2 linked regions of the Thermosphaera aggregans genome follow. The main gene of each other region encodes a partner of the protein of the gene in region 2 in a complex. Links are inferred from orthologs where the notes say so. Each region holds a gene or a part of one and is shown on either strand. Other genes may lie near its edges.

Region 1 (2,847 bases), 350 kb from region 2 along the record:
CCACCTGGTTAATGTATACGAAGCCGTCGAGCACTCCCAGGTCAACGTAGAGCCCGTTCTTGGTTACCGTTACAACCTCTCCCTCTACAACCTCCTTCAGGAATGGGTGGAAGACAAGTGCTTCGAACTCAACGTTATGGTATGTAGCCCCGTCGCCCGGTATGATCTTCCCCGAGGGCTCAATGTCTAAGCCTAGAATGGTAACAATTATTGAAGGCTCCTTCTTCTCCTCACCGGTAAACGGGTTTTTCAAGATGACAACCGATCCCTCGTACTGCTCCCTAAGCTCTTCCAGAGCAACCTCCTCTAAGGGTCTCCCGAACTTCGAGGGCGGTATTCTGACAACGTCTTTAACCTTGATAACGTTGTACAATCACGCAACACCTTGTCATTGATGTTTTAATAAGCACTTTATAGTATAAATCAATAATCCTTTTATAAATAACTTAAGTATTGAAAAACACTCCTCAGTACTCGAGCAAGCCCTCAATCACTATTCTACGCGACTCCTCCCTCAGGTATACCTCTGATAAACCCTTCTCCCTCGCCCTCCTCCTCAGCTCCTTATCGTTAGAGGCTACTGCGGCATTGTTTAACACGGCGTACTCTATGATCGCGTCATCAGTATTCTTTAAATCCTCCCGGTATTCCACTATCCTACACTTCTCTCTTGCAATCCTAGCAGCGAGCCCGCACTTCTTCCTCATCAAGCCACCCTCCCTCTCCCCTATCGCTTCCAACTCCCTGAGGGAGTGTGTTAGGACAACGCACTCAGGCTTGAACGCGACCTGCTCCTCAATCATCTCGAGGAGTGGGAAGCCCTCAGCCATTAAGAGGAGCATGTTAGTGTCTAAAACAATCAGCGACGGCTTCCTCAGCTGACTGATTTAACAACACCCCAGCCTGCCAGCCTCCACCTTCCCAGAACCCTCCTGCTTATCGCCACCCTCCCGCCCTCCCAGACGGCGGCGGGATCTTTGAGCTCGACAGTCATAGCGGACTTGCCCACCCCTGTTACCACGCCGATCCTGGTGGCGGTTCCTATGGTGAGGACAATGGTCTCCTTAACCTGTATCGGCGGGAGCTTGGTCATCTCCTTAGCCCCTACGACTCTTTCCAGCACGCTGTACTCTATTTCAAGCATTTTAGCAATAGGCGGCTGGTGGTCAGGGTGTGAGACAATGTTTCCAACCATTGAGTCAGCCTTCGTCAGCGAAGGGTCGAGCGGTGTTCTAACAGCTGCCAACCCTCCAGGCCTCGCCTCCTCAACCTGTAGCTCGCCGAACCTTATCTCCTCAATCCTCGTGGTGATTGGTTCATACTTGTAAGCTGTTTTAGAGCCTCCCACAGGTGTTTTCACACCGGGGAGGATGGCTATTTCATCCCCAACCTTCAACACGCCCTGGATTAGTGAACCCCCTATCACGCCTCCCACCAGGTCTTGGAACGATGTCCCAGGCCTGTTAACATCGAAGCTTCTGACAATAAACATTAACGGGGGCTTGCTCAGGTCTCTCTTAGGCGTGGGTATCCGCTCCTGGAAGCTCTGGAGGAGGACGTCAATATTCGTCTTGTGAAGGGCGCTGACAGGTATTATCGGCGCATCCTCCGCTACAGTTCCCTTCACCAGGTTCCTTATCTCCCTGTAGTTTTCAAGAGCCCTCTCCCTTGTCACAACATCTATCTTGTTCTGAACTATCACGATATTCCTTATCCCTATAGCGTTCAAAGCGACCAGGTGTTCAACAGTCTGGGGCTGTGGGCACGGCTCGTTCGCAGCCACCACCAGTATTGCTCCATCCATGAGCATTGCACCGCTCAGCATGGTAGCCATTAAAGCTTCGTGGCCGGGGGCGTCAACATAGCTTACTCTTCTGAGAAGCCTTGACTCGGAGCCTGTTGGGCAGACCTCCTCCGTGGTGTAGGCTTCAGGAGGCTCCATGTCCTCGCAAACCGCTATGTTACCGTCCGCGTAGCCTAGCTTAATAGTCATACCTCTCTTAAGCTCCTCGCTATGCCTCGCAGTCCAAATACCTGTTAAAGCCTGAACCAGTGTTGTCTTACCATGGTCTACGTGCCCGACCACGCCAATATTGACTTCCGGCTGCTGCTTAACCCAGGGCATGATGAATCCCTTGTTAAAACCAATCCTCTAGGATTTATGGGCGAGGTTGCTTTTATACTAAGAAACTACTTAGGATAGACGATCACGGTGTTAACCTGTACGATGTCTGGGGCTATGGTGTCCCCCCTGATCATCTTCCTCCTTCTCTCACCATTCCTCTCAGGGTAGAAGCCGGGGGGTCCTGATAGAAGGGCTTTCTTCTTAACAGGCCCCTGTATGTCAGGCCTCATCGGGAACCCGCTTATATCGCTCCCGCCCGTTATCCTCAGCTTAACGTTCCTTAAACCGATGATGGAGCCGTCTACCTCGTCACCTATCTTCAACCCTACAAGCGACGCTGTCCTCTCATCGTTTACTCTTACCTGCCAGGCGCTAGCCCTGAAAATCTCGCCCTCAAGCTCCGTGTTGCCTGAGAGGTTTATCAAGAACTCTGAGTTAACCAGTACAGTGTTTTCGGGAACGTTGTCAGCGGGCTCAAGCCTTCCAGTGATCTTGATCTTGTCCCCGGTGTCAGGCCTTCTCATCCTAATTGTTGCTACTCCGTGGACAGCGTTAAGCTCTTCTAGAAGCTTCCTCCCAACCCTTATAACGGGGAGTTCGAACTTATCCTTCATCTGATCCGTGAAGGGTACTTCAGCATCCCCTACTACTTTAACCTTGACTGTTTTACGGTTCTTCGGTGCTTCAGGGTCGTTTACAACTATTTTGAAATCCGGCATACA
Region 2 (3,304 bases):
CAGCAGGATAACAGGGATGTAGTTGTCAAGCCTGCCAACCCATGTGTTAGAGTACTCTGTTACAAACACCGGCAGGGTTGATCCAACATATTTCTCCCTAACCTTAAGCCCCATCTCCTCCACGGTTTCAAGCATTCTGAGCATTCTTTCCTTTCTAACACGTGTCGGAATGTTCGGCATTCCAGCTGAAAGTGTGTTGGGTCTCACGCTGTAGCCTGCGAAGTGAACTCTTTCAAACTCTAACTCCTTAATTATCTTCAAAGTATTTTCGAAGTCTTCCTCATCCTCGGAGGGGTGGCCTACTATTATATCGGTTGCAATGCTAACGTCACTGATTTTCCGCTTTACCTCTTTGATTAAACCCCTGTACTCGTCAACAGTGTATTTCCTATTCATAGCCTTCAACACTTTGTCGCTACCAGACTGCAGAGGGATGTGCAGAAACCTGTAGATCCTGCGGTCAGAATTGACGGCTTCAACCAGCTCGTCAAGGATTGGTGGCAGGTGCTCCGGGTTTATCATCCCTATTCTAACCCTGAACTCTCCCTGCAGTGTTGAAATCCTTCTCACCAGTTCTGGGAGACACCGTTTACCGTACAGGTCTACTCCGTAAGTGCCCAGGTCCATCCCCGTCAACTGTATCTCCACCGCGCCCATTCTCACAGCGGTCTCAACGGATTTTACGATTGCTTCAACAGTGTGGCTCACTAATACTCTTCTAGCATGTCTTGTTATGCAGAAGGAGCAGTTGCTCAAGCATCCTTCTTGAATAGGTATTGGCGCAATCCTGTTCTCGAAGAACAGTCCTATCCTGTCTCTCTCCCTAACCCCATCCAGCATCACAACCTTCCCGCTTGATTCCACTGCTACATGGATTCTGGAAGAGTTCTGCGGGGAGACAAGGCTGGCTTCAGGAGCGGTTTTCAACACCTTGTATGGCTGTGCAGCGGGGAGGCATCCAGCAATCACGAGCTTCGCATTTCTCTCCTGAACCAGTCTTCTAAGACTGGTTATTTTCTTCAACATGTGTTGCTCCGTGTCAAGCCTAACCGTGCAAGTATTGATTATTACCACGTCAGCGCTGGAGGGGTCGGCAACAATAGAGTGCCCTCTCTCTGTTAAAACATGCTTCATCAAGGCTTCATCGCTCCTGTTGAGCGCGCAGCCGTATGTTTCCACGTAAACCCTCATTAAACCATCCATTAACAGAATTATTGTTAAATAGCCCTCTTAACAATAATCTCCCTGGAGAGGTGTTGTTTTTGAAGAGTATCAGGGACTACAGTTACGAGGAGCTGTTGGACAGGGCGATTCAGAGACTGCCGTCTAAGAAGAGCAGCGGCGAGGTTTTCGAAATCCCCAGGGCCGAGGTTTTGATCGTTGGAGGCAGAACTATTGTTCACAATTTCTCGGAAATAGCTGAGGCTCTTGGTAGGGAGAAAGATATTGTTCAAAAATACTTTGTCAAGGAGCTTGGTGTTCCCGCCTTCCTCAACGATGCTGGGCAGTTGCTATTGCAGGGCAAGTTCAACGCCTCAGTCATCAACAAGCTTATAGAAGTCTTCGTTGAGAAATACGTTAAATGTCCCACCTGCGGAGCCATCCACACGAAGCTTGCTAAGAAGGGCAAGGTTTTCGTGATGAGGTGCGAGGCCTGCGGCGCGGAGACCACGCTACCGGCTTTCTAGAGCGCGTGATGTCTTGATGGAGGAGAAAGGTGGTCGGGAAGCCTACACCGGCTTGGAGTATGTAAGCGTAAGGTTTTCAGACGACGAAGTAGTAGTGTCAGTGTGCGATGAAGAGGTTCTGGGAAAAACCCTTGTCGACCCGGATAAGGGCATTAAATACGTAGTAGACCCTTTCTTCTACAAGGGGGAGCTTAAAAGTGTTGAAGAAGCCTTGGAGATCCTCTCCACTGCTACAACAGGCAACCTGGTTGGCGAGAGAATTGTTAAAGCAGCAATAGAGAGGGGGTTCATCCATCCTGATGCCATTCTCATAGTTCAAGGTGTTCCAATAGCCTTCTTCGCAATACTATAGGTGTTGCATATGAGGTTCTGCGTGCGTTGCGGAAGAGAGGTACCGGACGAGGAGATTATTGGAAACCACTGTCTTGAATGCTATGTTAAATACCTCACCCCATTCAAGGATAAGCCGAGGCTTGAGGTGACGGTCTGCCCTAAGTGCGGTGCATGGTTTTACAAGGGAGAGTGGAATCATCCTTTGGAAGAAAACGAGGTTTTAAGAAGAATCGCGATGGGGGAGTCTAAGCGCTTCCTCAGGGAGGAAGTGGAGGTTTTAGATGTTTCGGTGGTTAAACCACTCCATAAAATCAGCGCGAGCGAGCACGGGGTGACCTTGAACTATCAATTATTGATTAAGGAAACCAATCCCGTGAACTACGAGCTGGAAGCCCCTGTTAAAATAACCTACAAGCCGTGCCCCTCATGCTTAGCCAGGGCAGGAGGTTCTCATAAAGCATTAGTCCAGGTAAGGGTTGAGGGAGAGGTAGATGTCGAGAAGCTGGCTGAGGAGGTTGAGGAGCTTATTGTTAAGGCTGGGCTGGCTTCAAGCGTCACAGAGGTTGAGACTGTGAGGGAAGGCGTGGACGTCAAGTTCGAAGACCCTGTTGCCGCCAGGAAGCTTTCAAGCATTCTGAGCAGGAAGTACGGGGCATCAACAACCGAGTCCTTCAGGTCAACCCGGTTTGACGCTCACGAGGGTAAGTGGAGGGGTGTTGTAACGCTGTCCGTGAGAATCCCGCCAATACACAAGGGCATGGTGGTCGAGTACCAGGGTGAGGTTGGCGTTGTCGAGGAGGTTTCGAAAGGACTGGTGAAGATAAGGATTCTTGAAACAGGAGAGCATGTTCAGACAAAGGTGTCAGGCTACTGGGATGGAAGGATTAAGCCGTTGCCAAGGGCTCACCTAGGCGGCAGGTATGTCGTGACGAGTGTTGACAAGAACTACGTCTACTTGCTCAACGAGGAGACGGGGGAGCTTAGAGAGGTTCCGGTTAAGCCCGGGTATTCTCATTTAAAAGCCGGCGATGAAGTATTATTATTGTCAATAGAGGAAAAGGAGTATTTGATAAGGGAGAGTGATTAGGTTTTGCCTAAGAAGGACCAGGGTCTAGGGCCCGGAGCAGAAACACCGTTCCCCGGGGACGATACAGTAGTCTGCGGCGTCATAAGGCATCTCGGCGGGGATTACCTGCTGGCAAAATGCATGGATGGCGTGGACAGGAAGGTTAGGATACCGGGGAAGCTTAGGAAGAGAGTGTGGATTAACGAGGGAGACATAA

What was found.
Region 1: the proteins of IMZ38_RS02555 (region 2) and IMZ38_RS00505 are in contact, whole or in part, in a crystal structure (PDB 2QMU), measured with the Saccharolobus solfataricus proteins. The link is inferred for Thermosphaera aggregans from one-to-one orthologs. Residues at the interface, in WP_231918336.1 of Saccharolobus solfataricus: Met1, Leu2, Arg4, Leu5, Tyr6, Lys8, Leu9, Pro10, Ile106, Lys108, Lys109, Glu110, Lys111; in WP_009988771.1 of Saccharolobus solfataricus: Trp33, Pro65, Glu66, Gln148, Val151, Asp152, Val154, Ser155, Lys156, Ala159, Leu160, Tyr163, Arg164, Lys167, Ile180, Ile181, Pro182, Val183, Ser184, Leu186, His187, Ile189, Asn190, Asp192, Ser193.

The regions. Positions count from the first base shown.
Region 1 is NZ_CP063144.1:82,184-85,030, reverse strand. It holds IMZ38_RS00505 (translation initiation factor IF-2 subunit gamma), read right to left. Parts: upstream 2,126-2,847; coding sequence 875-2,125; downstream 1-874. Other genes in the region: IMZ38_RS00500 (30S ribosomal protein S6e), read right to left, coding at 2,191-2,844; IMZ38_RS00510 (PIN domain-containing protein), read right to left, coding at 468-860; IMZ38_RS00515 (DNA-directed RNA polymerase), read right to left, coding at 1-373. UniProt on the Methanocaldococcus jannaschii protein: eIF-2 functions in the early steps of protein synthesis by forming a ternary complex with GTP and initiator tRNA.
Region 2 is NZ_CP063144.1:434,227-437,530, forward strand. Bases 253-2,970 are described here. They hold IMZ38_RS02555 (translation initiation factor IF-2 subunit beta), read left to right. Parts: upstream 253-1,253; coding sequence 1,254-1,688; downstream 1,689-2,970. Other genes in these bases: IMZ38_RS02550 (tRNA (N(6)-L-threonylcarbamoyladenosine(37)-C(2))-methylthiotransferase), read right to left, coding at 253-1,191; IMZ38_RS02560 (DUF424 domain-containing protein), read left to right, coding at 1,705-2,040; IMZ38_RS02565 (60S ribosomal export protein NMD3), read left to right, coding at 2,050-2,970. Outside these bases: more of IMZ38_RS02550, read right to left, coding at 1-252; more of IMZ38_RS02565, read left to right, coding at 2,971-3,108; IMZ38_RS02570 (translation initiation factor aIF-1A), read left to right, coding at 3,112-3,304. UniProt on the Methanocaldococcus jannaschii protein: eIF-2 functions in the early steps of protein synthesis by forming a ternary complex with GTP and initiator tRNA.